2 regions of the Acidaminococcus sp. AM33-14BH genome follow, and region 1 is predicted to be linked to the other one. Evidence: riboswitches for the same ligand, from Rfam matches in the RefSeq annotation. Region 1 holds a riboswitch; the other holds the start of a gene.
What was found. A riboswitch is a leader RNA that binds a small molecule or an ion and turns the genes downstream of it on or off. The one in region 1 is predicted to bind ZMP and ZTP.
Positions count from the first base shown of each region.

Region 1 (16,542 bases):
TTTTGAGCCGTTCCAGGATATAGGCCTCCCCTTTTCCCCGTTTTTCTGTGGCGTCAACGACATAGAGCACGGCGTCAACGTCCTTTAAGGAATCTTCGGCGGCTTTGACCATATGCTCCCCCAATTTATCCTTAGGTTTGTGGAGGCCTGGCGTATCAAGGAAAATAAGCTGGGCCTTTTCCGTCGATAAAATGCAAAGAATGCGATTGCGCGTCGTTTGAGGACGGTCTGATACGATGGCCGCCTTTTCCCCGATCAGTTTGTCAATGAGGGTCGACTTGCCTGCATTGGGGCGTCCAATAACGGCGATATAACCGGCCCGATGTTCTTGCTGCTGTACTTGCATGATGCTTATTCCTTTTCTTTTAGAGTAAAGCCGTAAGGCAGGAGTTCTTCAAGGCTCACACACTGGCTGAGCCCCTTGAGGTTTGTCAGTTCAATATGGGAAATCCCAAATTCAGCCATGACCTGGCGGCAGGCTCCGCAGGGAGACACAGGTCCTTCCGTATCAGCCGTCACAAGCAGGGTTTCAAAATCGCGTACGCCTTCTTTGACGGCTGCAAAGATAGCATTTCGTTCGGCGCAGACCGTCAGTCCGTAAGATGCATTTTCGATATTGCAGCCCGTAAAAATGCGGCCGTCCTTCGCCCTGACTGCCGCTCCCACGGCAAAGTGGGAATACGGGACATAGGCGTTTTTCCGTGCCGCTTTGGCCGCTTCAAAAAGGATCAGGTCCATCGTCAGCCTCCAAAATTTTCCTCGGCAAGGTCAAGCCTGCGCAGGACTTCTTCCTCCCGTTTGCGCATAATAAGCTTGTCCTTTTCTTCCATGTGATCGTATCCCAGGAGGTGGAGCATCCCATGAACGGCTAAATAGGTCATCTCCCGTTCGAGTCCGTGACCGTATTCCTCACCTTGGCGGACTGCTGTCGGAGCGGAAATGATGACATCACCCAATAGATGTTCAATCTCGTCATCGTCCACTTCCGGTTCCTCTTCCCCTTCGTCAAGGGCAAAGGAAAGCACATCCGTCGGCCGGTCAATGCCGCGGTAAGTGCGGTTGAGTTCATGGATTGCAGCGTCATCGACAAGGGTAATATCCACTTCTGTCTGCGGGGACAGGGCCTCCAGTTCCGCAACGACATTCATGGCTTTGGTCAGGTCCGCTTCCAGCGCTTCAGGAATGGAGACCTTTTCCTGGTTATTTTCGAGTGTGACGATCATAGCCGTCCCTTCCTTTCTTTTTAGCATTATCGTATTTTTTGTACGCCCGGATGATGGCCGCCACGATTTCATGCCGGATGACATCGCCGTCCGTAAAGTGGATAATGCCAATGCCAGGGATTCCCTGGAGAACATAGGCGGCATTGGTGAGCCCGGACTCCTTGCCCGGCGGCAAGTCCACCTGGGAATCATCCCCTGTCACAACAAGCTTGGAGCCAAAGCCAAAACGGGTAAGGGCCATGCGCATCTGCTCAGCCGTCGTATTTTGGGCCTCATCGATGATGATGAAGGCATCGCTCAACGTCCGTCCGCGCATATAGGCAAGGGGCGCCACTTCAATGGTTCCCCGGGTCAAATACTTCTGGAAGGATTCCATGCCGAGCATCTCGTAAAGGGCGTCATAAAGGGGCCGCAGGTATGGATCCACCTTTTCCTGCAGGTCCCCGGGCAAAAAGCCCAGTTTTTCCCCTGCTTCCACAGCCGGCCGCGTGAGGATGATTCGCTCCACTTCGTGGTTCTTAAGGGCCTTGACCGCCATAGCCACGGCAAGGTAGGTCTTGCCCGTTCCCGCCGGTCCTAACGCAATGGTCATTTGATTTTCCCCAATGGTCTTGAGGTACTGCCATTGGCCCAGGGTCTTGGCCTTGACCTGTTTTCCCCGGTAGGTCGTAATGACCGTATCCGTATAAAGCTGATGCAGGGCCTCTTCCTTGCCGTCACGAACCAGCTTCAGCGTGTATGTCACATCATGGGTCGTAATGGGCAGCCCTTGGCGATAGAGATAGAGCAGTTCCGAAAAGGCTCGTTCCATCCGCCTGAGCGCCGCTTCCGTCCCGGTAAGGAGCAGTTCATTGCCCCGGGGGATAATCCGGCACTCCGGATCATCCATCAGTTTCAGGTATTCATCATTTTTCCCCAGGACAGCCACCATTTCCCGATTGTCCTTAAAAATCAGCTTCTTTTCCAGCGTTTCTGGCAACCCGATTTCCTCCTTAGCCTTTTACAATCTTGATTTTCTTGATAACAACGGGCGTCACTGGCCGGTCATTGGCGTCCGTTTTAACCTTACCAATCTTTTGGACTACATCAAGTCCTTTGACGACGCGGCCAAAGACAGCATGATGATCATCCAGCCAGGGCGTCTTCTCCAGGGTAATGAAGAACTGGCTTCCACCTGTATCAGGGCCAGCATTTGCCATGGACAGGATGCCCGGTCCATCGTGACGCAGATTCTTTGAAAATTCATCTTTGATGGTATAGCCCGGTCCGCCCGTTCCATCGCCTTTGGGATCGCCGCCTTGGATCATGAAGCCGTCAATGACGCGGTGGAAAGTGAGTCCATCATAGAAACCAGATTCCGCAAGCTTTACAAAATTGGCACAGGTCTTGGGTGCCCCTTCTACGGCAAGGCGGACCTCAAAATTGCCGAGACTGGTCTCAAATTGGGCTGTGACAGGGCCCTTTAGGGCCGGTGCGTCCGTTCCAGCCGCTTTGCCGCTTTTGCCGCAGGCAGCCGTGAAAAGTGCCGTAATGACGGCAATCAGTAAGAACAGCTTTTTCATGGTCAATCTCCTTTACCAAAAAAAGGACCCGTGGGTCCCACTATGAAAGTCTTCGTCTTCCTTATTATATCTGTTTAAGGCAAAAAAATAAACATCACCGCCCCTTATGTCCAAATCCTTTTCCCCTGGGGGGAAAAAAAAGAGTTGACAAGACTCTTTCCTTTGGGTATACTAATATTCGTCTCGGAACTATAGCTCAGATGGTTAGAGTACCACGTTGACATCGTGGGGGTCACTGGTTCGAATCCAGTTAGTTCCACCACTTTAGAGATGAAGCCGCTCCTTGGGGGGCGGTTTTTTTTATCTTTTTTCTGAATTTCTTCTTGCTCCGTTCTGTCATACCTGCTATAATATTCGCATCACAATCAAATAAAGCAGTGCAGGACTGACGGATAAGTGGAATTGACCACGTGCTCTGCATTGTGTAACTTGCCGACCGTCTGGGCAGAGAAAAGCAGCCCGGACGGTCCTTTTTCATCCCGGCCTTTTCCTCTGCAGCCTTATGCTGCAGATTGGTCCGGGCCTTTTCTCTTTCTAGGGGAAGTTTTCCCAGAAAGGAAGCAACATGAGAAACCGCTCACTGATTGCACTGTCCGCCGTAGGCATTCACCTCTCCATTGGGAGCGTCTATGCTTTCAGCGTCCTTGTCCGCCCCATCATGGAAACCTTGGGGGCTTCTATGGGTGATGTCACTTGGACCTTTTCCCTTGCCATCTTGTTTCTTGGCATGTCAGCCGCACTCTTGGGGCGCTTTGTAGAAAAAATAGGCCCCCAAAAAAGTGGCCTCATGGCCGCCTTTTTCTTCGGAACGGGCCTTTTGGGTACGGCGTATGCCCTTTCCATCAGAAGCCTTTCCCTCCTCTATCTCTTTTATGGGTGCATTGGCGGCATTGGTCTTGGCACAGGCTACATCACACCCGTATCAACCTTGGTGAAATATTTTCCCCACCACCGCGGTTTTGCAACAGGTCTTGCCATCATGGGCTTTGGTTTTGCCGCTCTCATTGCAGCTCCCCTCATGCAGCAACTCACCCGCACGGTGGGCCTTACCCGCACCTTCTGCCTCATGGCAGGTGCCTACTCGGTCATCATGGTCCTTTGTGCCCTCTACCTCAAACCGCCCGTCCTGAAAAAGGAACATGACGCTGATTCCCAGTCCCTTACGGGAAAGACTGCATCAGAAGCCATGCATACCTGGCAGTTCCAAAGCCTCTGGTGGGTCTTTTTCATCAATATTACCTGCGGCATCGGCCTGCTTGCCGTCTTAAGTCCCATGGCCCAGGACGTGATTGGCATGTCAGCTCAGGAAGCAGCCGCTTTTGTGGGCATTATTGGCATCATGAACGGCGGCGGACGCATCCTTTGGTCCACCATTTCTGACCGGCTGAGCCGTCCTGTAACATACATTCTCTTTTTTGCCCTTGAGATCCTGGCTTTTTTCGCCCTCAGTGCCACCACCTCTTCCTTTGTCTTTAAAGGTCTTGTGCTCTTTATCATCAGTGCCTATGGCGGCGGCTTTTCCTGCATGCCGGCCTATTTGAGCGACCTTTTCGGCACCAAACAGCTAAGTGCCATTCACGGCCGCATCCTTTCTGCCTGGGCAATGGCAGGCATTGCCGGTCCAACTCTCATCTCCTTTTTCTATAAGCAGACAGGCACCTATGCATCGGTGCTCATTTTCTTTGCCGTTCTCTTCATCCCGAATCTCATCATAGCCATCCAGCTCAAGGGTAAAGGGTTTGAACAGAAAGAAGTCCCCGCCCTCGACTCCCTGGAAACAAAATGAAGGCATGAAAAAAGCAGCCCTGAAAAGGCTGCTTTTTTTATGGGCTGGATGGGGCTTTAGGCGGAAAGGATGGCGTCCAGCCGCTCTGCCATGTGGATGACCAGCCCATCACAATTGACCTTCTTTGTCACGCCTTCCTGAGCGGCTTTCATAAGCAGTTCCGTGCAGGCCGTGGTCCCGTGGTCACGGGAAAAATCCTGGAGCAGGGCCATGGCCTTTTCCTGGGGAATCCCTGCAAGGGACAAGATCATAAGGCCGGCGCTCACCACACCGCACGTACCGCCGTGCATCATACCGCCGCCATAGTTTGCGCCCATGGCAAAGGCCCGCTCGTCACTGACGCCGAGGACATCGGAAAAAGCGACAAAAAGGGATTGGGCACAATTATAATGAATGGGTTCATCGCTTTCGCGAAGCATTTTGGCTTTTACAACGTGATTCATGGATCACTCCTCCTTTGTACAGGCCCCATTATACCCTATTTGGGTATCAATTGAATAGAGGGCTGGGGCAAAAGGTGATATAATAAGGACCATCTAAAGAAAGGAAGACATCCTATGGCTGAAAAAACCATTCATATTCCCTACGGAAAAGGCGAGGCCACGCTGACGCTTCCTCAAGAGCGGATTGGTTCCATCCTTGTGCCGCGGCACCATGCCGCCCTTTCCATAGACGATGCCGTGACGGCCTGTCTGCGTCACCCCACTGCTTCTCCCCCCCTGCGTGAGATGGTAAAAAAAGGAGCCTCCGTAGTCATTGTAACGGCGGATATTACCCGTGCCTGGAACCATTCACGGGATTTCATGCGGCCCCTGATCAACGAACTCAATGAGGCAGGCATCCCCGATGAGGATATTTCCATCGTTTTTGCCCAAGGTACGCACCGAGCCCAGACCCCTGATGAGGACATAGCTGTCGTCGGAGAAGAAGTCGCCCGCCGGATCCGCCTTTACCAGCACGACTGTCACGACCGGGAAAACCTTGTCCTTGTGGGGATCACGTCGCATGGAACCCCAGTTGAACTCAATCGCCGTGTTGTCGAAGCGGATTTCGTCATCGTGGCCGGAGGGATCATGCCTCACCTGTTTGCAGGCTTTGGCGGCGGACGAAAAATGATCCTTCCCGGCGTTGTCAGTTGGGAAACAATCCAGAAAAACCACGCCCTCGCCCTTTCAGATACCCCGGGGGAAGGCATCAATCCCCTTACGGAGGGCCGGTCCTTGACGCACAATCCCGTCCATCAGGATATGCTGGAAGGCATGGAATTCTGCCGGCCTGATTTCCTGCTGCACTCCCTCATCAATGAACGGGGCGAGGTCTGCGGATTTGTCAGCGGCGATCCTTACGAGGCCTGGCTTGAAGGGACGCAGGAGGTGCTCAGCAATGACGCGGTTTCCTTTACCCAAAAAGCAGACCTGACCATTGCTGGTGCCGGCGGGTATCCCAAGGACCTTTCCCTCTACCAAGGCTGCAAATGCTATGAGCCAGCCCGGGACGTAACCAAAAAGGGTGGAATCATCATTGCCCTAATCGAATCACCGGACATCAAGGAACCACAAATCTTCTGGGACAGTTTCCGCTACAACAGCCGCCTTTCTATGGAAAAGGCCCTGCGGCAGCATTTTACCATTCCCTTTTTTGTCGCTTATTTTCTCTACACCCTGGCAGAGGACTATACCCTTTACCTTGTGACCAAGAAAGAAAACTTTGAAGCTGTCCGCCGCATCCACCAGATTCCCACAAGGACGCTGGAAGAAGCCTATGAAAAAGCCAAAGCCCAGCTCCTTTCAGAAGGAAAGACAGACTTTACGGTCAATATCATTCCCAACTGCGGCACGGTCATTCCCCTTGAACGCTGACAAAAAATCCCTTCCGGATGACCTGGAGGGATTTTCTTCATTCATAATGGTTCAGGATATTGCGGACCCGTTCCTTCTTGCTCTTGGGGACCTTGTTTTCATAGTTGCGGAAATTGTTTTCCCGGTGGTCCGTTGAATAATCCGCATAATCAATTTCAAAATGGGATTCATAGCTCCGATTATAGTCACCGTGCCCATCATCACATTGATAGATCAGTTGCTCCATAGGACCCTCTTCTTTCCATAAATCAATTTCTCTGCTATTCTATCACAGCCAGCCGCCTTGAGAAAGAGAAATTTCTAAGTAAAAATCGTCTGAATTCTCTAGAAATCAAGATAAAAAAAGGTACAATAAAGGAAGTACCCTACAGAGGAGTGATTCCCGTGAAAATTGTAACCATGTTAAATGACGGGCAGGAGCAAGTCGGCATCCTGTCTGAAGACGGTAAATCTGTCATTCCCGCCAACAAGTATGCCGATATGCCCGACCTCATGGCTCACAGCGATTTCGAGGAACTGCTTGCCATCAGCCGCATGGGAGTTGCCGCCGTCCCCATAGAAAGGGTCAAGATCCTGGCACCCATTACGGAACCGGCCAATGACATCATCTGCCTGGGAATCAACTATGCCTCCCACGATGAGGAATTGCCGCAGGAATACACGGAAGAAAAGATCCAGAAGCGGGACGTGCCCGTCTACTTTTCCAAACGGGTCACGCGCTGCGTCGATCCTGATGGAGCCATCGACGGTCATTTCGATATCGTCAGCAAACTTGATTACGAATGTGAACTTGCCGTCATCATCGGAAAGGACTGCAAAGATGTAAGCGAGAAAGAAGCCCCGGACTATATCTTTGGCTATACCATCCTGAATGATGTCACGGCCCGGGATGTCCAAACGGCCCACAAGCAGTGGTACTTTGGAAAAAGCTTGGACCACTTTGCGCCCATGGGACCTGTCATCGTTACGGCAGAAGAGTTTGCCTTCCCGCCGCAGCTCACCATTACATGCCGCGTAAATGGTGAGCTGCGGCAACAGGACAATACAAGGAACCTCGTTCACAGCATTGCCTACATCATCAGTGAACTCTCCCACGGAATGACCCTGCGCTGCGGCACCATTATTTCCACGGGTACACCAGCCGGCACAGGCGTCGGCATGAACCCGCCCCAGTATCTAAAGCGCGGCGACGTCGTCGAATGTGAGATCGAAGGCATCGGCGTCTTAAGAAATACCGTCAAATAGCGGTCCAGCAAGAACAACCGTCACGCTAAAGACATGAAAAAGCTGTCACCTTTTTTTGGTGACAGCTTTTTTCGTTCCCCTCATTCGGCTTTTTTCCAAATGGATTCGGCTTTTTTGATGTTTTCCCGAATAGCCGTGCAGCACGTCTTGAATTCCTTTTTCTCCGTGTCCGTGAGAGAAAGTTCAACAACCTTTTCCACGCCATTTTCACCAACCACGGCAGGTACACCTGCAAAGATACCGTCTTCGCCATATTCACCGCGAAGGGGCGCGCTCGTTGCCATGATATGCTTTTCATCGCGCAGGACGTATCCGGCAAGGGTCGTTGCCGTATACGCAATGCCGTATTCCGTGCAGCCCTTGCCCACGTAGGTCACCCAGCCGCCTTTGATGGTCTTTTCCTTGATGGCATCATGATCAAAAACGAAACGGGAATCATCCTTCAGTTCTTCAAGGCGTTTGCCGCCGAACTGGATGACGGACCAAGGCACCATCTGCGCGTTGCCGTGTTCGCCCATCATGTAGGCCGTAATGGATTTATGGTCAAGGCCGGTCTGCTGGGAAATGGCACTTACCAGTCGCGACGTGTCAAGACCCGTCCCCGTCCCAAAAACATGGCCCGCAGGCAGACCGCTCAATTTGGAAATGAGATCGGACACCACATCACAGGGATTGGTGATGTTGATGAAGATTCCCTTGAAGCCCCCCTTCATGATCTTGGGAATGAAGTCAGCAACTTGAGCCACCGTAAAGTTCATTTCCGTATCCCGGTTATGGGTAACCAACAGATCAATTTTCCCAATGGCATTGATGATGATATCGCAGTCGCCCAGTTCTTCATAGGAAGCCATGGCATACTTGACATGATGGGGCATGAACATGGCCGCATCCATGAGATCCTGATGCTCACTGACAAGCTTCTTTTCATTGATATCACAAAGTTTGACAAGGTCAGCCGTTCCCGTGACTCCTAACGTATAGGCAACATGGGCACCAACATGGCCCAGACCAACAACACCTACGATTCGTTTCTTCGGCATGCTACCACTCTCCTTCTTCTTACAAGTATATTCTATTGTATCCTCTCTGTGCAAAAAAGCAACCTTTGTTCTCATTTTATTTTGTATAATGAATCATTTTCGCTAAATTTTCCACATAAGTCTCTTCATTCTGAACCATATACAATCCTTTTTATTCCTTAAGTACGTAATAAACAGTACATTTTGTATTTATACACCTAAAAAATTTATGAACAATTACCAGTTATTTTCACACCTTATTGATAAAAAGATAACATTTCTATATTTTTATTGTTGATTTAAAAAATAAGCGTTTCATCTCATAGGATTTTTTATTTTTTCGTCTGCAAAAGTAAAATTTCTTTCAATTCCTATTTCCCTCAATGTACGTTTTCACGAATACGTCCATTCTAAAAAGACTTTATCGCCATATTTTGTGTTCTTTTTTGTAACTTCATAACAGAATAGCTGTATTTTACCACTTATTTTTAAAATTTATGTTGACAATTTTGTATACAAGTGATAAATTATGGCTCTGTAAACACTCATCACCCCCTCAATCCCAGCATTCATGCGGGACTTGAAATTTTTGGAAAGGAAGTGGCTATGATGAATGGATTAACCTTGGTTTGTATTGCAATCGTCATCTTTGCGTTTGCCTACCTGTTCTACGGCCGTTGGCTCGTCAAGACCTGGGGCATCGAGCCCGATGCCAAGACGCCCGCCTATCGCTTTGAAGATGGCCGCGACTTTGCGCCGGCTTCCCGGTTTACGGTCTTTGCCCATCAGTTTTCTTCAATTACGGGCGCAGGCCCTGTCACGGGCCCGATTATTGCCGCTATGTTTGGTTGGGTTCCTGCATTCTTATGGATTATTGTAGGCGGCATTTTCTTCGGCGCTGTCCAGGACTTTACGGCCCTTTATGCTTCAGTCCGCAACGACGGCAAGAGCATGGGCAAGATCATTGAACAGTACGTTGGCAAGACGGGCTGCAAGATGTTCCTCCTGTTCAGCTGGCTCTTCTCCCTCCTTGTCATCGCTGCCTTTTCCGACATCATGGCAAGCACGTTCAATGGCTTTTCCAAGACGGGCGAACTCTTGGGACCAAATGCAGCTGCTGGCTCCATTTCCACCCTCTACGTTTTTGTCGCCATGGTGTTTGGCTGGGCCGTTCGCCGCTTTCATATCGGCGGCGTCAAAGAAGTGATTCTGGCCCTCATCTGCATGGTTGCCATGATTGCTGTAGGGATTGCCAATCCGTTTTTTGCCTCCCGCACCAGCTGGCTCTATGCAACCTATGCCTATTGCTTCATTGCTTCTGTCCTTCCCATGTGGCTCCTTATCCAGCCTCGTGATTATCTGAGTGTCTTCCTGCTCCTTGGCATGATCCTGGCAGGCGTTGTCGGTATTCTTGTCGGTAACCCCACCATCAATATGCCGGCTTTTAAAGGCTTTACGGTAGCAAATAGGCCCCTTTTCCCCATCCTTTTTGTAACCATCGCCTGCGGTGCCGTTTCCGGCTTCCACAGCCTGGTTTCTTCCGGTACTTCTTCCAAGACCATTTCCAATGAAAAGGATATGCTTCCTGTTGGCTATGGCGCTATGCTCATTGAATCCGTCCTGGGGGTTGTTTCCCTCGTCATTGCCTGCTCCGTTGCAGTCAACGGGGCCCTGCCGAAAGCAACGCCCTTTGCCATCTTCGGGTCTGCCATCGGCCGTTATTTCTCTATCTTCGGGATTCCGCCCTATGTCAGCAACTGCATCGTGACCATGTGCATCTCCGCCCTTGCCATGACGACCATCGACGCTGTCACCCGCATCGGCCGCATGATGCTCCAGGAACTGCTGAGCGAATATGACAGCAGTGCTGCGAAATTCCTTTCCAATACCTATGTGGCAACGATTGTTACCTTGATCCCGAGCTACCTGCTCTGCCTCGGCGGATACCTCAACATTTGGCCGCTCTTTGGGGCTGCCAATCAGCTGCTTTCCGCACTGGTCCTCATTGCCCTTGCTGTCTTCCTGCGTACGACAGGCCGCAAGAGCTGGATGCTCTACATCCCCATGACCTTCATGTTCGTTGTCACCATGAGTGCCCTCTGCCTGTCCCTTTACGGGATCTATGGCAAACTCATGGCCGGCACCTTCGTCCTTATGGTCGATGGCCTACAGCTTGTCGTTGCCCTTGCCCTCATGTTCCTTGCCCTGATGGTTGTCAAACACTGCGGAAAAGAGCTTGTGGGTGATACGGCAAAAAGTCAAACGGCACAATAAAAAAAGAAGGAGGCTGCGCCTTCCTTTACAGCAAAAGACCTAGATCCCGCGGACCTAGGTCTTTTTCTTCCTTGTGAAATTAACCTTGCTGCGTCTTGAGGCGCCAGAGTGCATCCAACACTTTTTCCGTAAGTTCACAGTCATCTACGGCTCGGTGATGGTTGCCCGCGATGCCAAAATGCTTGCAAAGGGCTTCCAGACTGTAGTGGGACAGGCCCGGCACAACGGTTTTGGCAAGCTTCTTCGTATCAAGATAGGGGTTATTCAAATGTTCCCCTGTTTCCCGGTAAATCCGGTCATAAAGGAAGTTGATGTCAAAATTGACATTGTGCCCTACCAAGGTATAGCCACCTAAAAAATCCCGCAGCCGCGGCAGGATCTCCCTAAAGGTCGGTGCCCCAACAAGGTCGCTGTCCGTAATGCCCGTCAGGTTCGTAATAAAAGGTGACAGGCTCTGGTACGGTTCCGGGGTCAGGAAGGTCTGGAAACGACCTGAAACAGTCCCATTGCGTACGTGGATAGCCCCAATTTCTATGATGGCACTGCGTGCCACGTCAAGGCCCGTCGTTTCAATATCAATGACCACGTAGGACAAGGGACGCACCAAGGTAAGCTTTCCCTTGCGGCGTTTTTCTTCCAGTTCTGCATCCCGCGGTGCCGGATTATCAAATAAGGAAAGGGAATAAGGTTCCATAGGAATCCTCCTTTCAAGTATCATTGGCAACATCCAAATCTTGGATGTTCTATTATATAGCATTTTGATAGGAAAGTAACGAGTTTTTGCAAAATTTCACAAAAGCACCTATAATGGTAAAAATTCATTCTTACGGAGGTGACCCTACTTGGCAATCGTGCCTCTTTTGTTTTCCCAGCTATCCTCCCTGCTCCTTATTGCCATCATCGGCTACGCGGCCGTCAAGAAAGGCATCATGAAAGCGTCCGAGTGCAAGCCCATTTCAACGCTCCTCATTTATGTTATCATCCCCTCGTCCATCATCAAGGCCCTGCAGCTTCCCTTATCGGAAGAAAAAGTCCATGGTTTTGGCATTGCCGTCATTTTTGCCATTGCAGTCCATCTTTTCTGGCTGGTTCTCACCACCTTCTTAGGCAAGGCAACGAGTCTTGATGGTACGGCGCGGGCCTCCTTGATGTACACCAATTCAGGAAACCTCATCTTTCCCCTGGTGGCCTCCGTTTTTGGTGAAGAATACGTCTTTTATGCCTGCATGTACAATGCCGTCCAACAATTTTTTATCTGGACCCACGGCATGGTCCTCATGAGCGGGGAACGCCGTGTCACCCTTCGGCAAGTGCTTCTTAACATCAACATCCTTTCCGTGGCCATTGGCATGACCCTCTTTTTCTTTCAAATCATACTGCCGCTGATCATCCAAAACACCATGGGCATGCTGGCCAGCATGATTGGCCCCTTGAGCATGCTCGTAACGGGCATGGTCATGGCTGAAAAGGACCTGTCCGGCCTTTTTCATTCAGCCAAGGTATGGCTCATCTGTATAGGCCGGCTTTTTCTTTTTCCTTTTTTTGTCACCCTCCTTGTCCTGGCAACAGGCTTCTTGAAGGCCCATCCAGAAGAACTCTTTTTGTTCCAGATTGGAATGCTGGCTGTCTGCGCCCCTCCGGCAACGCTGCTGACCCAATTTGCCGTCATGTTTAGGAAGGACGCCTTCCTTGCTGGCAGTGTCAACCTCATCAGTATGGTCCTGTGCGTCATCACCATGCCGCTCATGATTGCCCTCTTCACTTATTTAGCCGGCTGAATCCAATAAGAAAAGCTGCGGAGAAAGAGCTCTTCTTTCTCCGCAGCTTTTTTATCGGGCTTATTGCATGTCCTTATTTTCCAGGAGCCGCCGGAAGGCAGCTTCATCAAGGATGGTGACACCCAAGGACTGGGCTTTGGTATATTTGCTGCCTGGATCGGCCCCTGCGACAACATAGTCCGTCTTCTTGCTGACAGAACTTGTCACCTTGGCGCCCACTTCCTGAGCCATGGTCTGGGCCGTTGCCCGGTCGAGGGTGGGCAGGGTTCCAGTAAAGACCATGGTCTTCCCGTAGAAGGGATGATTCTCATTGGAAGCAGCCGTCCCCAGCATCTTCATATTAAGGCCCAATTCCTTCAGCCGTTCTATGTAATCCTGGTTTCCTGGATCGCCAAAATAGGTCACGACACTTTCGGCAATGACCGGTCCAATATCAGGAATCTGTGCCAATTCTTCCTGTGTTGCCTCCATCAGGGCATCCATGGTCTGGTATTTCATGGCAAGGGTCCGGGCCACCTTGGCCCCAACGTGGCGGATCCCGAGGGCAAAAAGGAGCTTATCCAGACTGTTTTCCTTACTGGCAGCAATGGCCCGGACAAGGTTATTGGCGGACTTTGCGCCCATGCGGTCAAGTTCCATGAGGTCATCTGCCGTAACAAGATAAAGGTCGCTCGGGTCCTTCACCAGATTCCTTTCCTGGAGCTGGAGCAGGACAGCAGGGCCGCAGCCATCGATGTTCATGGCGTCACGGCTGGTAAAATGGATGAGGCCTTCCCTGCCCAAGGCGGGACAGTGGGGATTGGTGCAGCGCACAGCGGCTTCTCCATTTTTTCGGACAACCGGCCAGCCACACTCCGGACATTCCGCAGGCATATGGAAAACCTTTTCCTCACCGGTCCGTTTTTCCACGGCGACACGCAGGACTTCTGGAATGATTTCCGCGGCTTTATTGATAATGACCCGATCACCGATGCGAATATCCTTTTCCGCAATGAAATCTTCATTATGAAGCGTGGCGCGGCTGATGGTGCTCCCCGAAAGCTTCACGGGATCAAGGACAGCCGTCGGTGTAAGGACGCCCGTTCGGCCCACTTGGATAACAATATCCCGCAGCGTCGTTTCCGCCTGTTCGGGCGGGAATTTATAGGCCATGGCCCAGCGGGGATCCTTTCCCGTGGCCCCGAGGATGTTCTGCTGCCATACGGCGTTGACCTTGACGACGACACCATCCGTGTCATAGCCAAGGCTCTTGCGGCGCTCACCGTGACGAGCAATGAGTGCGTTAGCCTCTTCAATGGTCGCAACCTTGGTCCGTCCTTCTGTCGTTGTAAACCCATAGGCCTCGAGGCGATCCATGGAATCATTATGCGTATCAAGGGCGCCCGTGCCAATGCCATAGGCAAAAAATGCCAGTGAACGCCTAGCCGTGACACGGGGATCGAGCTGACGCAAGGAACCGGCAGCGGCATTCCGGGGATTGGCAAATTCCGTCTCCCCTCTTTCCACCCGTTCCTCATTCAGCTTCAAAAAGGCATGACGGGGCATATAGACTTCTCCCCGCACATCAAGGAGTTCCGGTATGGGAACGCCAGGAAGCGAGGATAGGACCTTAGGGATATTTTTGATGGTCCGCACATTTTCCGTCACATTTTCGCCGACCATGCCGTCGCCTCGCGTCGCCGCTCGGACAAAGCGACCATTTTCATAGATGATGCTGCAGGCAAGACCGTCGATTTTCGGTTCCACCACATATTCTACCTTGGCGTCCTTAGGAAGGCCTTCATGGACCCGGCGGTCAAATTCCTCCATTTCCTCCGGTGAAAAGGCATTGGCTAAACTTAACAGCGGCGTAATGTGATGCACTTCCGTAAACCCAGGTTTCGCGTAGCCGCCGACATGCTGGGTCGGGGAATCCGGCGTCACAAGTTCAGGATATTCCGCCTCAATAGCCCGCAGTTGGCGCATAAGGCTGTCATATTCCGCATCAGTGATGGTGGGCATATCTTCCACATAATAAAGGTAGGAGTTGCGTTCCAATTCCTTGCGAAGGGCTTGGGCCTTTAGCAAAGCCTCTTGTTTTGTCATGATCGTCATGAGATTCGCCTCTTATACTTTCTGGATGACTTTGTATTTCGTTGAAAGGGCCTTGATGCCCGTACCGGGGAAGGCCACTTTGACAATCTGCCCATCAGCGTCGGGCTGGGCCGAGATAACCGTCCCCACGCCCCATGCCTTATGACGGACTTTATCGCCAGCCTTGAAGACTTCCAGCTTTCCATCCGGCACATATTCGGAGCGCCTGTCGCGCCGGTCAAGGATGCTTGCGCCGCGTCTTCTGGCAATGCTGCGAAGCCCTGACCCTTCTTCCTGCGGCCGATTTTCCCATGCCGCGCGCTGCGCCCCGCTCCCATCCTGCTGGCCGACAAGGGCCGTTTCAATAAGATGGCGGGGGATTTCTTCAAGGAAGCGGCTCGGCGGGAACATGACCGTCCGGCCGTACATCATGCGGCTCCGGCAGCTTGTAAGGAATAGTTTTTTCTTGGCCCGCGTAATCCCAACATAGCAAAGACGCCGTTCTTCCTCAAGCTTATCCGTGTCGTCAAGGGAGCGCTGACTCGGAAAAAGACCCTCTTCCATGCCGGCCATGAAGACAACAGGGAATTCAAGTCCCTTGGCCGAGTGGAGCGTCATCAGCGTCACGGCATCGCGGCTGAGTTTGGCATCATCGATATCGGAAACAAGGGCCACATGGTTCAGGAAATCCTCCAAGGTCTTTTCCTCCTCGTTTTCATCTTCCTGGAACTCCATGGCAATGCGCTTTAATTCGTCAAGGTTATCCATGCGGCCCCGAGCCTGTTCCGAGCCTTCCAGGAGCAAGGCATCCCAGTACCCGGTCTTTTCGAGGATATCCGTCATGAGCTGCTCCACAGGGACCGTATCAGTTTCCTTGCGAAGGCTTTCTAGAAGGGTACTGAAAGCAGTCACCTTAAGGAGACTCCGACCAAGGAGTTCACCAGCAGAAGGTGCCTTGAGGGCTTCATGCAGCGACAGTCCCGTTTCATTAAGGAGCATCTTGAGTTTTTCCACTGTCGCACTGCCAATGCCCCGTTTCGGTTCGTTGATGACCCGTTCCAAGGCCTGCTCATCACGGCCATTTACAAGGAGACGCAAATAAGCAAGCAGGTCCTTGACTTCCTTGCGGTCATAGAATTTCAAGGAGCCAACCATGATATAAGGAAGGCCATTTTTGATGAGGGTTTCTTCAAACATGCGGGACTGGGCATTGGTCCGGTAAAGGACCGCCATATCGCCCAGATGGAAATGAGCTTCGTCGCGCAGACGCCGCATATTATGGACCGTAAATTCCGCTTCATTGCGGTCGTTGAAAGCCTGAAAATAGGTGATCGGTTTCCCGTTCCCATTTTCCGTCCAAAGGTTCTTGGGCCGGCGGGCACTGTTATGTTCAATGACCGCATTGGCCGCGTCAAGGATAACCTGGGTAGAACGGTAATTCTGCTCGAGTTTATAGATCTTGGCATCGGGATAATCTTTTTCAAAATCAAGGATATTGCTGATATCCGCGCCGCGCCACCCATAGATGCTCTGGTCAATATCGCCGACGGCACAAAGGTTGTTTTCCGGGGCACTGATGAGTTTGGCCAGAAGATACTGCACATGGTTCGTATCCTGGTATTCATCGATCATGACATACTGGAACTTATGCTGGTATTTTTCCCGCACGTCCCTGTCATGCTGCAGCAGGTCCACGGAAAGGAGCAGGAGGTCGTCAAAATCA
Region 1 is NZ_QTNG01000001.1:62,935-79,476, reverse strand. Features, by position in the region: gene era (GTPase Era) at 1-346, opposite strand, end outside; gene DW817_RS00420 (cytidine deaminase) at 352-738, opposite strand; gene ybeY (rRNA maturation RNase YbeY) at 741-1,223, opposite strand; gene DW817_RS00410 (PhoH family protein) at 1,201-2,202, opposite strand; gene DW817_RS00405 (peptidylprolyl isomerase) at 2,216-2,785, opposite strand; tRNA gene DW817_RS00400 (tRNA-Val) at 2,971-3,047, shown strand; ZMP/ZTP riboswitch at 3,157-3,238, shown strand; gene DW817_RS00390 (OFA family MFS transporter) at 3,351-4,571, shown strand; gene DW817_RS00385 (C-GCAxxG-C-C family protein) at 4,628-5,014, opposite strand; gene larA (nickel-dependent lactate racemase) at 5,129-6,430, shown strand; gene DW817_RS00375 (hypothetical protein) at 6,468-6,656, opposite strand; gene DW817_RS00370 (fumarylacetoacetate hydrolase family protein) at 6,815-7,675, shown strand; gene DW817_RS00365 (lactate dehydrogenase) at 7,756-8,715, opposite strand; gene DW817_RS00360 (carbon starvation protein A) at 9,304-10,968, shown strand; gene DW817_RS00355 (PolC-type DNA polymerase III) at 11,048-11,662, opposite strand; gene DW817_RS00350 (AEC family transporter) at 11,820-12,746, shown strand; gene ligA (NAD-dependent DNA ligase LigA) at 12,807-14,840, opposite strand; gene pcrA (DNA helicase PcrA) at 14,853-16,542, opposite strand, start outside.

Region 2 (16,542 bases), on a different contig from region 1:
GCCCGTTATGGCATGGGGTTCTGTCGCGCGTGGCACCGTACGCTGCGCGCCAAAGATTTCGTCCGTATAGGAGCGATCAGGCCGCTCAACCTGAGGCTCCGGCGTACGCCAAATCGGCTGGCCAAAGGCAGGATTCTGGGGAAGAAAGCTGCGGCCTTGGGAATGAGGGAAAATACTTACTTCTTCGGCAAGGCTTTCGTCTTTTTGGGGAGACGGCTTTTTAAAGGTCACTTCGTCCTTTCCGTGTTCCGTCCCCCGCATAGGATGCGTCAGGGCATTTGTAAGTGCGTGGTAGACAGCCCGGTAAACAGCCTGCTCATCACCAAACTTGATCTCACTTTTTTGGGGATGGACATTGATATCAATCGCATGGGTATCCACGGTGAGCTTCAGCATGGCAAAAGGAAACCCTGACTTAGGGATCTGGGACTGATAGGCGTGATCGATGGCACGGCTCACCATCCGGCTTACGATATACCGATCATTGACAAAAAGAGTCTGCCACTGCCGCGTTCCCTTAAGAAGGGTGGGCCGACTGATAAACCCCTTGACACGGATTCCATCCTGTTCATGGTCTACGGGAAGAAGGGCCTCAACGACATTTTTCCCATAAAGCGCCCCAATGACGTCGAGTTCATCACTGCTTCCCGGGGTATTAAGGACTTCCTTGTCGTTATTTTGAAGCGTAAAATGGACATCCGGCCGTGAAAGGGCCATTTTGGAAAGGATATCGTTGATATAGCGACCCTCCGTACTGACCGTCCGCAAAAACTTGCGCCGTGCTGGAACGTTATAGAAAAGATCCTTTACCGTCACGGTCGTCCCCACATCTCCGCCCATCACATCAACGCTCATATTTTCCCCGCCATCGATGGTGATGCTTGTTGCAAACTCCGCGCCTTCTTCCCGTGTGAGAAGGTTGAAATGGCTGACAGAGGCAATGCTCGGCAGCGCTTCCCCGCGAAACCCCAGAGTTTTTAAGGTAAGTAGGTCCTCAGCCCTTACAATCTTGCTTGTTGCGTGGCGCAGTACGGCAAGACGGGCATTTTCCTCATCCATACCGGACCCGTTGTCCTTGACGCGGATATATTCCGTTCCCCCCTCATAAATCGTGACATCCACATGGGTGGCACCGGCATCAAGGGCGTTTTCTACCAATTCCTTGACAACGGACATTGGCTTTTCAACAACTTCACCAGCAGCAATCTGGTTGGATGTATTTTGGTCCAGGAGCTGGACTTTTGCTTTCACGAAAGTTTTCCTCCTTCCCGTTTGGCTTCTTCCGCCAGTTGATAGAGGGTATTCATGGCCTCAAGGGGGGTCATGGTCATGACATCAAGTCCCATGAGGGTATCCCGGATGGTATCGCCAAAAAGGCTTCCCTGCGTCTCATCCGTCGCCGCTTCCTTGGAAATCTCGACATGATGCGTGCCCTTATGGGAAAGCGGTGCCTCGGCGGCATATTCCTCCAAAAGCTCATCCGCCCGGTCCAGGACCTTTTTGGGCAGACCTGCAAGTTTAGCGACGTGGATTCCATAGCTGCGATCCGTTCCGCCAGGCACAATGCGCCGCAAAAAGACCACATCGTTGCCTTTTTCCTTCACGGCGATGGAATAGTTCTTGATGCCATCAAAAAGATCTTCCAATTCAATCAGTTCATGATAATGAGTTGCAAATAGGGTCTTGGCCTTGATTTTTTCGTTGATATATTCCACCACGGCACGGGCAATGCTCATCCCGTCATAGGTGCTTGTTCCGCGCCCGACCTCATCAAGGATGATGAGACTGCGGCTCGTGGCATTTTTAAGGATATTTGCCACTTCATTCATTTCCACCATGAAGGTGCTTTGCCCCGTGGCAAGGTCATCACTGGCGCCGACACGGGTAAAGATGCGGTCCACGGGGGTGATGACAGCTTCCCGGCAGGGCAGGAAGCTGCCCATTTGGGTCATGAGGACCAGCAGTGCCACCTGACGCATATAGGTCGATTTCCCGGCCATATTAGGGCCCGTCAGGATGATGAGGCGTTCATTCGTCCCATTTAAATGGACATCGTTGGGGACAAAAAGCTCCCGTTCGAGGAGTTTTTCCACGACAGGATGGCGCCCATCCTTGATGATGATTTCACCTTTGTCGCTAAGGCGCGGGCAGACATAATTTCCCTTGAAGGCAGCCATGGCAAGAGAATAGATAGCATCAAGCTCACCAATGGCACGGGCCGTATCCTGGATTGTAACAAGCTCATCACGGACACAGTCACGGATTTCATTGAAGAGATAATATTCAAGCTGCTGGATCTTTTCCTTGGCACTGAGAATCTTATTTTCAAAGGCCTTCAGTTCCGGAACAATATAACGTTCCCCATTGACCAAGGTCTGCTTGCGGATAAAGCTATCCGGCACTTGGGAAACCTGCCCTTTGGACACTTCAATATAATAGCCAAAGACTTTGTTGAATCCGACCTTTAGGTTCTTGATTCCCGTTTCTTCCTTGATGCGCAGCTCAAAATCCTGCATCCAGGCATTGTTATTTTCCGCAATATCATGGAGCTCATCCAGTTCGGCATTATACCCCTTACGAATCATCCCTCCTTCCCGGACCGTAAAGGGCGGGTCATCGACAATGCCACGGCGCAGTTCATCAAGGACGGTTTCATGACTGTCAATGCGGGAGGAAAGCTTTGCCAGGAGCCCATCCCGATAGGGGGCAAGCAGGCGCTTAAGGTCCGGTACGGCCAGAAGTGCGGTGCGCAGGGAGGCCATATCCCGAGCATTGGCAGACCCCACTTCGATTCGGGAAAGGATGCGCTCAAGGTCTGTGATTTTTTTAAGGGCTTCACCGAGCTCTGTCCGCAGCCGGGAATCACCTACAAGCGTGCCTACAGCCTGCTGCCGACTTGTAATGCGGGCCGCATCATAAAGGGGGGATTCAATCCACTGCCGCATGAGGCGGGCTCCCATGGCGGTCGCGGTGTAATCAAGGATATCAAGGAGGGTGCCTTTTTTCGTACCGTCCTTCATATTCCGGACCAGTTCCAGATTGCGGATAGCCGTTGCGTCAAGGACCATGGTCCGGTCTGTCGTAATTTCCGTGAGGCGATTCAGCTGTGCCAAATCGCTTTTTACATTGATATGGATATATTGAAGCATGAGTTCAATCGTATCCCGTACAAGCGGTTCGGTATACGCTTTCCCTTCCGTCCCAAAATGACGGGCAAAAGCATCGATTCCCCCATCTTTTTGAAAGCGGTTGACCATGCATTGGGGCAGTTTCTGAGAAAGTTCCTGCAGGAACCGTTCCGGCAGCTGTTCATCCGGGGCAAGGACTAGCTCCGCCGGCTGCATGCGGTAGATCTGATCCATCAGAAGATCTTCCCAATAAGGGCCGGATGCTTCGTACCAACTGGCCTCCCCTGTGGATACATCGGCAAGGCCAAGGACGGCCCGCCCGTCACCTATAGAAACAGCTGCAAGATATTGATTGTGCTCGTCATCAAGGACGGCATCGGAAAGAACCGTTCCTGGCGTCAAGATTTTTGTGACTTCCCGTTTGACGATTCCGACGGCTTTCTTGGGATCTTCCATCTGGTCGCAAATGGCAATGCGATATCCCTTCTTGATGAGTTTGGCCAAGTAGCCATCTACTGAATGAAAAGGTACACCGCACATGGGGATGGGATGTTTTGTATTGCCTGCGCGCTGGGTCAGCGTCAGATTGAGTTCCCTTGAAGCGGTAATGGCATCCCCAAAAAAGAGTTCATAAAAGTCACCGAGACGATAGAAAAGAAGCTTATCCTCATGCTGCTTCTTGATTTCCATATATTGCTGCACCATGGGGGTATACCCTTCACCAGTCTGCGTCATGGTTATGCCTCTTCCTTTCCTCTGATGAGCCACGTCTGGGCCCTTTCCATCTTTACATTGACAAGGTCACCCGGGGCATGGTCCCTTATCTTTGGCCACAGGACCAGATCATTTCCGTCCGTCCGTCCGCTCAGCATGGCCGGATTGCTCTTGCTGGGTCCTTCAACCATAACGGCAAGGGTTCGCCCCACCAGGCGCTTGTTGCGTTTAAGGCAGATCTCGTTCTGCAGTGCCATGAGACGATCCAGCCGTTCGTGTTTCACAGCGTCCGGGACCTGCGCCTCAAAACCAGCTGCCGGCGTTCCTTTGCGCGGGGAATAGATAAAGGTAAAGGCATCATCATATTCAACGGTACGAAGAAGGTCCAAGGTTTCTTCAAAATCTTTTTCCGTCTCGCCCGGAAATCCTACAATGAGGTCTGTCGTGATGACAGCGTCAGGCACACAGCGGCGGATAGTTTCTACAAGCTTTAAGTAGCGCTCCCGGTCATAGCCACGGTTCATGGCTTTCATGATGCGGCTGCTGCCGGACTGGACAGGAATATGGAAGTTCTTGCAAATATGCTGACTTTCGGCAATCGTCCTCACAACGGCCTCGCTCATGTCACGGGGATGGCTCGTCATATAGCGGATTCGCTCTACACCGGGGATAGCATCGACAAGCTCCAGAAGCTTGCTGAAGCCTTCCTCTTCGCCTCGATCCTTGCCATACGAATTGACATTCTGCCCCAAAAGGGTGAACTCCTTATAGCCCAAGGCAACGGCCTTTTCAATCTCATGGCAAATGGCCTCGGCACTGCGGCTTCGTTCCCGGCCCCGCACATAGGGCACGATGCAGTAGGTGCAGAAATTATTACAGCCATACATGATAGGAACCCAAGCGGCAAAGTTGCTCTTGCGAACAAAGGACCCCTCAAATTCCTGAGGCATGATAGCAAGGTCATCATAGACGCTTTCAGCGCAGCCATGACCAGCAAGGTGATTTTGCAGGATGGAACTGAAATTGTTTACATGAGCCGTTCCCAAGACAAGGTCCACTTGAGGATATTTTTTTTGGAGGTCCTTGCCCCATTCCTGGGCCATGCAGCCGGCTACACATAGGACCATATCCGGGTTTTCACGCTTCAGGCGCTTCATTTCCCCAATCTTTCCCAGGATCTTTTTTTCCGCGTTTTCACGAACGCAGCATGTATTGATAACAACGACATCGGCATGTTCATAGTCCGCACTGGCCTCATAGCCCAAATCAAGGAGCTGACCGGCATAGTGCTCGCTGTCGCTTTCGTTCATCTGGCATCCATAATTGATGATGGCGTAAGTCTTTTTCATGTTCTTCTCCTTTGTCAGTCTAACAATATATTATACTGTAAAATCGAAGAATTTTGTAGGGACCTTTGACAGAGAGATGACAGATCCCGCAGCCAATCATCTTCCTGACCGAAATAAAATAATAGTTGCCAATGCTCCGCCAATCAGAAGCCCCTTTCGGGGCGGCAATTCCCCTTCCTCTCTAGGTGACAGGGCACGGCCTTTTCCAAGGATCGATCATGTGCCCCCTTTTTAGATGCCGATCCTTTTCAGGAATATTTTTCCCTCATTAAATCCGTTTTTAATATGGGAATCTTTTTTTCTCCCTCTTTTAACTTTTTTTATTACATTTTTCTGATCAATTTTTCGATTTATATGATTTATTTCTTTTTATGTTTTTCTTATAGATACTTTTATTTGTTCTCATTTGTTTTGAAAATTTTCTGAATTATGTTATACTAAAAATCGTGATTTTTGTTACATTTATGTTATTTTGTTCCTTTTTCTCCCCGTTGACAGTAAAATCACGTATCTTCTTTACAGAAAGGAAGTCTGTTATGTTTTCCATTGCCTTGTTCGATTCCGTACGAGCAAATCTCAATGAAACGAGCGATCAGCTCAATTCCCTCTCCGCCCTGCCAGAAATCATGCATCTGTATCGTTACTCCAAATTTTCCAGTCTCCTTACCAGTCTCTCCCGTCAAGGAAAATTCCAGCTCATCATTCTCCAGAGCCTTTCCACGCCCTTTCCCGATCTGTCCCTTGCGCGGCGCATCCGGCAGTACGATCGGCGGGTTCCCATTATCATCGTGACGGACAATGAATCCTTATGTCTTGAGGGGTACGACGTCCCCATCTTCCAGTTCTATACCAAGGCCATGACGGTACAGCAAATGCGCATGGTTCTTGAGTCCCTCATGGATCATGCCCCCGATATGGGCAACCGGTTCTTTATCTTTTCATCGGACCAAAGTATGTATCAGGTTCGGCTTTCCGATATTACCTTTTTTGAAGCCAACCGCTCCTCCCTTTTTATCCACACTACGCAAAAAAGCTACGCCTGCCGGGATACACTCAAGAACCTACAGACGCGGCTTCGGCGATTTCCCTTCGAACGGATCCATAAAAGCTTCATCGTAAACACAAAGTTCATCAGCTGCCTGCAGTCCGACTCCCTGATCCTCCAAGATGGCACGGTTCTGCCTGTAAGCAAGCATAAAATGGCGCCCATGCGGCACTACCTGAAGCTTCTCATGGAGTCGTCCCTGCTCTAGGGCTTTCACTCGATGTCGCGGATCTGGGAAACAGGGATTGGTGCCTTGTCTTCAAGGTAAAACGCCTGCCTTGATAAATCAATGCGATAGAGGCGGCCTGACACCGTTCGGCAGACGCCGCCGCTCTTGCGCCCGTCCGGTTCAAAATAATGAAGGGTCACATAAGGGCGCTCCCCTATCCGGTCCATGAGAAAACGGGTCTTTTGGTCGAGCTGTTCCCGCTGCGCTTCGTCAAGCTCTGCGGCTTGATCCGTGTAATGGGCCCGTTCCATGATGGTTTCTGTAAAGCCCGTCAGCGCGTCAAAAGGCGCAAACTGGGCCGCGCGCTGGAGCCGGGGCATACGGGGCCGAGGGATTCCAAATGGATAGGGATGATCCAAGATTGCAGCATAAGGATCAGGCATGATGACCTCCAATCTGACCATGACGGGTAATGGTCATGGCTTCTTTGCATAAGTTGCGCCCCTTGACAAGGGCATTGCGGCCAAATCGGCGATGGACCTCAAGGGCCGCTTCCTGAAGCCGTGCTTCCCGTGGATCTCCATCAAGAAGGGATGTTTGCTCGGCAAAAAGGAACCCTTGCCGAACAGGGTCCTGAATGTCCTGGGAGCGCACATGGACCGCAGTGACACTCATCCGGCGCACCCATAGATAGGGATGGGCAAGGCGGTCATAAAGCGCCATCATGCTTGCCATGATAGGCTGTCCGGCATGGGTCCATCCAGCAAGACGAGCCGAGCCATGACTGCGGCCTGATGGTGGCAGGTCCCGGGAAAAACCTTGTGGCTGCGTCCGTTCATAGCCAATGGTAATGGCCACCTCATCAGTCACAAGACGTTTGCGGGCAAGGTCCAAGATGAGTTCATCCGTCATCTCCCATGCAATCAGGCGGGCATTTTCCGGTGAATAGGGCTTGGGCAGGACCTGACTTGTGCCGAGGCTGGAGGCTTTGGGGATATATCGCTTGATGTCGCTCATACGGCATGATTCCCACCCCCAGGCATGATCAATGAGCAGCTCGGCATTGATGCCAAACCAATCATACAAAAGGGAGGCATCGGAAAGACTGAGGCGGGCAATATCCCCCATGGTGTAAAGGCCATGAGCAGAAAGACGCCGGGCCGAACCGGGGCCAATACGCCAAAAGTCCGTCAGGGGCTGATGGCCCCACAAAGTCCTGCGGTAGGCGGTTTCATCAAGAAAAGCAATACGTACCCCATAGGGATCGGGCATCAAGGCTTTTGCTACGATATCCATGGCCACCTTGCTGAGATAGAGGTTCGTCCCAATACCGCCCGTTGCCGTAATGCCCGTTTTTTGATAGACGTCGCGAATCATGGTCATGGCAAGGGTATAGGGCGTCATGCCATACGTCGAAAGGTACGGCGTGGCATCAATCATGACTTCATCAATGGAATAGACATGGATGTCCTGAGGAGCAATGTACTGCAGATAAATGCCGTAGATGTCCCGACTCATTTCGATATAGCGCTGCATGCGCGGCATGGCGACAATATAAGAAAGCGCTTTTTCCGGATGATGCCTAAGCTGTGAATCAAAATGGCTCATCCCCCGGAAAGAACGCTGGGGCGCCTTGCTGCGGCGCAGGGCATTGATTTCATCGACTTTGCGGATCACTTCAAAAAGGCGGGGCCGGCTCGGGACTCCCCGTTTTTTTAGGGGCGGCGATACAGCAAGGCAGATGGTCCGATCCGAGCGACTCTTATCGGCAACGACAAGGCACGTATCAAGGGGATCAAGGCCCCGGTCCACACACTCTACGGAGGCATAAAAGGATTTGAGATCGATGCAGATATAATAGCGCAGTTTCATGATTGCCTCCTTCATAAACATTTGTTCGCTATTTATTATAGCACACTTCACTGAATAAAACAGCCCTCTTCCAGAAATTCTTTAGGAACTTCCGAAAGAGGGCTGCGTGATATCCAAATTGATATTCAGTTTTGTAACACTTCGGTCCTCTCCCTTTCCAAGTGGCGGAACAGGAAGTAGCAAATCAGGACAGAAAGAAGGGACCCCGAAGCGGTCACAAGGCCCATCGGAAAAAGGGAATCGGAAAAGGCCCGGGATGCCAAATAGACGAAAGGAATCCTCACAAGGACGATGGCGATAAGATTGTGGAGAAAAGAATAGATGGATTTTTTAGCTGCACAGAAGTAGCCGCTAAAAGAAAAATGGATTCCCGCAAAGATTGTGTCAAAGATGTATCCTTTCAGATAGGGTCCACCTGATGCAATGACCGCCTCATCAGAGGTGAAAAGACCCACAAAACGCGGCGCCATGACCTGTATCAAAAGGGACACCGAAAGGCCAAAGAACACGGCCGTCTTGATGGCATCATAAAGATAGGCGCGGGCCCGCTTGCGGTTATCCGCACCAAGGTTCTGGGCACTGAGGGCAGAAACAGCCGAAAGGAGCGAAGATGGGACAAGGAAGAGGAAACTGATGATTTTTTCCACAATGCCGACAGCCGCTGCGTCCGTCACGCCGCGCAGGTTTGCAATCATGGTGATGATGAGGAAAGAAATCTGGATAAACGCATCCTGGACGGCAATGGGAATGCCAACGCCGAGGATTTCACGGATGAGGGAGCCCGAAGGGACGAAGGACGCTTTGGAAAGACCAAGTCCCATGGGATGGCGCTTCATGACAAAAACGCCGACAAGGACGCTGACACCTTGGCTGATGGTCGTTCCTAAAGCAGCCCCCAAGGGTCCCATAGCAAAAGGCCCCATGAAAAGGAGATCAAGGGTCAGGTTGATGACGGCCGCAAGGGCCACAAAATAGGTCGGTGTCCGGGAATTGCCAAGACCCCGAAAGATAGAGCTGATGAGGTTGTATCCCGTAATAAGGGGAATGCCTAAAAAGCAGATAAAAAGATAGTGTTTTGTCCCCCTGACGGCTTCGGGCGGCGTTGCCATGATGTCCACAATACGGGGAAGAAAGTTAATCAAGAACCCTGCAAGGACCACAGAAAGGATACCAAAAATGAGCAGCGTCTGCCCGATGGTGCAGCTCACCTTCTCTGCTTCTCCCTTCCCTACAGCTCGAGCAATGGCAATGGTCGTCCCCATGGAAAGCCCCACAAGAACAACGGTCACCATATGCATGATCTGGCTGCCGACGGCAACGGCCGTAATGCTCGCCGGTCCTTCAAACTGGCCGATGATAACAAGGTCTGCCATCCCGTAAAGGGTCTGCAGGAAATAGGAAATGACAAAGGGAATGGAAAAAGAAACAAGGCTCTTCCAAACACTCCCCGAAAGGGCATTGACAGCCATAAAACACGCTCCTAAAAACAAAAAGAAGGCCCCCACCGGGAAGGTATCTCAGCCTTCCCGTGAGGAACCTGGCGTTCTCCTTACCACACGCCGTGCCTTAGTGGTGGAACAGGCGGCGGCCCGTAAAGCACATGACGATACCGTACTTATCAGCCGTTTCGATGACTTGGTCATCACGGATGGAACCGCCAGCCTGGGCGATATAGCGGACGCCGCTGCGATGGGCACGCTCTACATTGTCGCCAAAGGGGAAGAAAGCATCGGACCCCAAGGCAACATCCTTGTTCTGGGCAATCCACGCCCTACGTTCTTCCCGCGTCATGCGTTCCGGCTTTTCTGTAAAGAGCGTTTCCCAGATTCCGTCAGTAAGGACGTCATCATCGTCGTCGGAAAGATAGACATCAATAGTATTATCCCGGACCGGCTTCGGCGTATCAGGCTTAAAGGGCAGGCTGAGCGCTTTCGGTGACTGACGGAGCCACCATTTATCGGCCTTGTCGCCAGCAAGGCGCGTACAGTGGACGCGGGACTGCTGTCCGGCACCGACGCCGATGGTCTGTCCGTCCTTGACGTAGCAGACGGAATTTGATTGGGTATACTTAAGGGTAATCAGGGCAATGAGAAGATCCCGTTGGGCCCCTTCGGGAAGCTCCTTGTTTTTTGTGACGATTTTTTGGAGGCAGTCCTTTCCAATGGAGTCCGCATTGCGGCGCTGTTCAAAAGTGACACCGAAGACTTCTTTGGTTTCCATTTCATGAGGAACATAGTTCGAGTCAATCTGGATGACATTGTAGCGACCCTTTTTCTTTGTTTTGAGGATGGCAAGAGCCTCGTCATCGTAGCCTGGAGCAATGACGCCATCTGAGACTTCGTGCTGAAGGACTTTTGCCGTCGCTACGTCACACACATCAGAAAGGGCCACGAAATCGCCAAAGGAACTCATCCTGTCCGCACCGCGGGCACGGGCATAAGCGGAAGCAAGGGGTGACATTTCATACCCCTCAAGATGATAGACCTTGCGCAGCGTTTCCGTCAGCGGCTGGGCCACCGCAGCCCCGGCAGGGCTGACATGCTTAAAGGACGCCGCAGCCGGAAGACCGGTAGCTTCCTTGAGCTCCTTGACGAGCTGCCAGCTATTGAGGGCATCCAGGAAATTGATATAGCCAGGGCGGCCATTTAAAATCGTAACCGGCAGGTCACTGCCATCTTTCATATAAAGTTTCGCTGGAAGCTGATTCGGGTTGCAGCCATACTTTAATTCGAATTCCTTCATCTTCATTCCTCCCTCATATAGAAAAAAGCCAACCTCGGGCCCTTTTCGCCCAGACGGTCGGCTCACTGCGATCATGCTCCCTGTGGGTACCCCCACTTCCGTCAGTTACATGATCTGATAGGATCATTATAATATGGGAGGGGCAGGGGTGTCAATGTCGGGTATTTTGGGGCAGAGCACAAATCGCGCCGATTTTCTACACAGGGAGTCTTCATTGCCCTTTTCAAGATTCATGAGTTGGCAATGAAGTCATGGCGCATCGCAGCATATTTTGATACGCAATTTCATGTTAAAGTCGCCTGAAATATGCCTTCGTCATTCCCTTTTGAATCAGCCCAAAAATCGGGCTGATTTGATGAAGTACGTGAGGCCATTGATTAAAAAAGGTTTTGTGGAAACAATGGCCTCAGGGCCTATCGTACAATGGACCGTCCCACGTTTGAGGATAGCGATCGCTTGAGCGCATCCTTTCCTAACCTCCCCTTTTTTTACTCGGCGCAGAAATCGCGCCGAGTAAATGCCTTCGGCGGGCGAGCCACTTCTTGGATTTTTTTCGGTTTTTAGACGAATCATGATTCGCCTGAGACCCATTTCGGCCCATCTGCGTTGTCATAAAGACGCAGACTTCCTGGCAACACGGAAATGCGTGTGCGGCTTTATCAACCTAAGGATTTTTCCTGGCCTCTGAACCAATCAGAGCCTCATGCGAACCATGTATATGGAAGCAACACGGAAGTTTTAGAAAAGTGGTTGCAGCTATTGCGCCATCGTCGGTGAAAGCGGGAACTCCTCGCAACAGGACCCATCTGAGCCATATTCGCAAAGAGCAAATAAAAAAAACGAAAGTGAAAGAGGACCGTGGCTTCCCACGGTCCCCTTCTTACTTCTTATCCTTTTTATCGAAGAAATCCTTCACTTTATTGAAAAAGCTTTTTTCTTCTGGGTTAATGCTTTCGCCGCTGGCATCGGCGAACTTGCGAAGTGCTTCTTTTTGTGCATCGCTCAGTCTCGTCGGCACAACAACTTTGATCTGGATGAGCTGGTCACCCTTTACACCCGTTCTCAGGTTCGGAATGCCCTTGCCCTTGATGCGCAGGACGCGATTGGGCTGGGTTCCTTCAGGCACCTTGATGGTGGTCTGACCATAAAGAGTCGGCACCTTGATTTCAGCACCCAATGCAGCTTGGACAATGCTGATTGGCACTTCGCACAGGACTGTCGTCCCATCCCGTTCAAAGAACTTATGGCTCTTTACATAGAGATAGACATACAGGTCGCCGGCTCGACCGCCGCGCATCCCCGCTTCACCCTCGCCTGCCACACGGAGTCTCGAACCGCTGTCAACGCCAGCTGGAATCTTGACCGTAATGACGCGTTTTTGCTTTACGCGGCCTGTTCCACGGCAGTGTTTGCAGGGATTGGTAACGATTTGACCCGTCCCATGACATCTCGAACAGGTACGGACATTAACAACCTGACCAAAAATGGAATTTTGCGTAACCCGGACTTCCCCCGTCCCGTGACAATCAGGACAGGTTTCAGGATGGCTGCCTTCGGCGGCTCCCGTTCCATGGCAGTGCTCACATTCCTCTTCGCGGTTCAGGCGGATTTTCTTTTCCGTCCCAAAGGCCGCTTCCTCAAAGGTAATTTCAAGGTCAGCCCGCAAATCCGCGCCTTGACGGGGACCGCGATCAGCCCGGCGGGAACGGGACGCGCCTGCGCCTGCACCGCCGAAGAACATGTTGAAGATATCATCCATGCCTTCGCCGCCAAAGCTACCGCTAAAACCGCCAAACCCACTGCCGAAGGGATTGCCCCCGGCACCAGGACCGCCATTTTGAAAAGCGGCATGACCATATTGATCATAGGCGGCCTTTTTCTGCGGGTCACTCAGAACCTGATAGGCCTCGTTGACTTCCTTGAATTTATCGGCTGCTTCAGGATTATCCTTGTTGAGATCGGGGTGATACTTACGAGCCAGCTTGCGATATGCTTTTTTTAATTCCTCAGGCGACGCACTTTTGTCGACGCCCAGGACCTCATAATAATCTTTTTTATCTGCCATCAGTATCTCCCTCTAGGAACGATTATTTTTTGTCGTCATCTACGACTTCGGCGTCTACGACGTCATCATCGTTCTTCTTATTGTCAGAGGAAGCCCCGGCGCCAGCACCGGCATCAGCACCGGCAGTGCCACCGTTCTGGCCATTTTGCTGGTTCTGTTTATAAAGTTCAGCAGACAGTTCATAGAGCGGTTTCTGGAGGGCTTCCGTATCCGCCTTGATCTTATCTACATCGTCACCCTTCATGGTTTCCTTCAAGGTATTGATGGCTTCCTGGACCTTCTTGATTTTGTCATCGTGACCCTTGCCTTCCATATCCTTGACGGTCTTTTCAGCCTGATAAATCAGTGTATCGGCCTGGTTCTTTGCATCAACAGATTCACGGCGTTTCTTGTCGGCAGCTTCGTTGGCCTGAGCTTCCTTCACCATCTTGTCAACTTCTTCCTTACTCAGGCTGCCGGAAGAGGTAATGGTGATCTTCTGTTCCTTGCCCGTGCCAAGGTCCTTGGCGCTTACGTTCACGATACCGTTGGCATCAATATCAAAGGCAACTTCGATTTGAGGCACGCCCCGCGGTGCAGCGGGGATACCGCTCAGTTCGAAACGGCCAAGGGTCTTGTTGTCGGCTGCCATTTCACGTTCGCCCTGGAGAACATGGATGTCAACGGAAGGCTGATTATCCGTAGCCGTCGAGAAGATCTGCTTCTTGGAGGTTGGGATGGTCGTGTTGCGGTCAATGATCCGGGTGAAGACACCGCCCATGGTTTCAATCCCAAGGGAAAGCGGCGTTACGTCAAGAAGCAGGACGTCCTTGACATCACCAGCCAGTACGCCGGCCTGAATGGCAGCACCGACAGCAACGCATTCATCAGGGTTGACGCCGTGAGCCGGTTCCTTACCGAGAACGCGTTTGATGGCTTCCTGGACAGCAGGGATACGGGAAGAACCGCCAACAAGGAGAATCTTATCAATATCATTGACGGTCATCTTGGCATCACTGAGGGCCGTATGAACACACTGGATAGTGCGGTCAACAAGGTCACTCGTCATGCTGTCAAATTTGGCACGAGTAAGATCCATGTCAAGATGCTGCGGGCCATTGGCACCAGCCGTAATGAACGGCAGGTTGATATTGGTTGTCATCATGCTGGACAGTTCAATCTTGGCTTTTTCAGCCGCTTCACGAATCCGCTGCATGGCCATCTTATCACCTGTCAGGTCAATGCCGTTTTGTTTCTTGAATTCATCGGTCATCCAATCCATGATGCGATGGTCGAAGTCATCGCCGCCCAGATGGGTATCACCGGTCGTGGATTTAACTTCGAAGACGCCATCACCCAGTTCCAAAATGGAAACATCGAAGGTCCCGCCGCCAAGGTCGTAAACGAGAACGGTCTTGTCATCGGACTTATCAATGCCATAAGCAAGGGCAGCCGCCGTCGGTTCGTTGATGATTCTCTTGACATCAAGACCAGCAATACGGCCGGCGTCCTTCGTAGCCTGACGCTGGGAGTCGTTGAAGTAAGCCGGTACAGTAATGACCGCTTCCGTGACTTTTTCGCCGAGATAACGTTCCGCGTCCCCCTTCATTTTTTCAAGGATCATAGCGGAAATCTGTTCTGGCGTATAGTCCTTGCCATCAATGGTCACGGTATACTTCGTGCCCATGTGACGTTTGATGGAGCTGATGGTCCGTTCCGGGTTGGAAACAGCCTGACGTTTTGCCAGCTGACCAACGAGGCGTTCCCCATTTTTTGTGAAACCGACAACGGACGGAGTAAGGCGGCCGCCTTCCTGGGTCGTAATAACAGTCGGTTCGCCGCCTTCCATCACGGCGACAACAGAGTTCGTAGTCCCTAAGTCAATACCAATGATCTTGCTCATTATAAATTCCTCCTCATGCAACTAACTTGCTGGTTCTCACTTCAGTTAATTATGGACAACCCTTACCTTGCTGTGACGGATGACATCATCACCAATCCGGTAACCTTTTTCAAGGACCATATCAATGCTGTCATCAGGCAGGTCGGGATTGCTGCCTTGCATAACGGCCTCATGGATCTGCGGATCGAAAGGCTTGCCTTCAGCAGGAATCTCTTCGATATGCAGGGTTTCAAGGGCCTTTTCAAACTGTTTGTGGATCATAGCCATGCCCTTTAAGATGGACTCGGCATCATGGTTTTTTTCCACACTGGCCTCGGCGCGTTCAAAATTATCGAGGACCTTCAGGAATTCCCGGACCACTGAAGCCGTTACGAAACGGCCTAAGCGTTCCCGTTCTTCCGTATTTCTCTTGCGGAAATTATCAAAGTCGGCCTGCAGACGAAGCAACCGATTGGAAAGCTCATCGATTTCCTCTTGCTGCTTGGAAATCGTTTGATCCTTGGGATCAGGCGTACCATCTGCCGGTTCTGCGTTTTTTTCCTCAGCCTCCGTGGCCTTTGCTGCTTCCGCTTTGTCAGCACTCATTTCGGCGGCTTGTTGTTTTGGATCTTTTGTCTCTTCGTTCACCGTACGTCCTCCCTATTTTTCATCAATTTTATTCATGACCACCTTCAGGTAGTGATGAAGATAATCCATCACAGAAATGACCTTGCGGTATTCCATACGGGTAGGTCCCAACACGGCAAGGGTCCCAACGACCTGGCCATTCAGGCGGTAGGTCGCTTGGATCATGCTGCAGTCCTGGATGCTGGAGAACTTATTCTCGCTGCCAATGGTGACCCTTAATCCCGAGTCACTGCTGGCCTTTAGCATATCCTTGAGCATCTGTTCTTCTTCAAGGACGCCCAAGAGTTCCCGCATCCGTTCCGTATCCTTGAATTCAGGCTGTCCCAGGAGTTGTTTGGTTCCTCCAAGGAACATCTTGTCCTCCTGCTGGCCGGCCTTGACCTTCTTGATACGGCTTACGATGGATGCATACAGCCGTTTGTCCCCGGCAAGCATTTCCCGTACCTTTGCTAGGAGCTCCTGCGAAATATCATTCAGTTTGCGTCCATTAAGGTACTGCGAAACACGCTGGGCAATCTGGTCCAGCTCACTTTCTTTTACTCCGCTGGGGATTTCCACCACGCCATGATCGACATTTCCCTCTTCCGTGACGATGCACAGGATAGCCTGACCCTTGTTGAGGGGCAGGAACTTCATGTAGGAGAACGTAGCCTCGCTGTCCTTGTTTGCAAGGACGACGGATACGTTCTTGCTCATGCGGGACAGGATCTTGGCCGTGGATTGGAAGATGTCGTCAATGGTATGCACCCGCTGCCTGAACCAATTGTTGATGAGCGCCATATCGCTCGATGATAGGGTCAGGGATCCTTCACCAGCAAGGGAATCCACATAGAGGCGGTACGCCGCCGCGGAAGGAATCCGTCCTGCCGATGTGTGGGGCTGCTCCAAGAATCCAAGGAGCTCCAGATCGGACATTTCGTTTCGAATGGTCGCCGGACTGATACCAAGA
Region 2 is NZ_QTNG01000010.1:32,509-49,050, reverse strand. Features, by position in the region: gene mutL (DNA mismatch repair endonuclease MutL) at 1-1,251, opposite strand, end outside; gene mutS (DNA mismatch repair protein MutS) at 1,248-3,863, opposite strand; gene miaB (tRNA (N6-isopentenyl adenosine(37)-C2)-methylthiotransferase MiaB) at 3,866-5,191, opposite strand; gene DW817_RS07925 (LytTR family DNA-binding domain-containing protein) at 5,728-6,444, shown strand; gene DW817_RS07920 (hypothetical protein) at 6,450-6,848, opposite strand; gene DW817_RS07915 (ImpB/MucB/SamB family protein) at 6,841-8,277, opposite strand; gene DW817_RS07910 (MATE family efflux transporter) at 8,403-9,746, opposite strand; gene DW817_RS07905 (phosphoribosylaminoimidazolecarboxamide formyltransferase) at 9,844-11,019, opposite strand; ZMP/ZTP riboswitch at 11,060-11,138, opposite strand; gene dnaJ (molecular chaperone DnaJ) at 11,900-13,084, opposite strand; gene dnaK (molecular chaperone DnaK) at 13,107-14,966, opposite strand; gene grpE (nucleotide exchange factor GrpE) at 15,012-15,593, opposite strand; gene hrcA (heat-inducible transcriptional repressor HrcA) at 15,606-16,542, opposite strand, start outside.
Region 2: linked by a shared signal. The riboswitch ahead of DW817_RS07905 (phosphoribosylaminoimidazolecarboxamide formyltransferase) and the one ahead of DW817_RS00390 (OFA family MFS transporter) in region 1 are both predicted to bind ZMP and ZTP.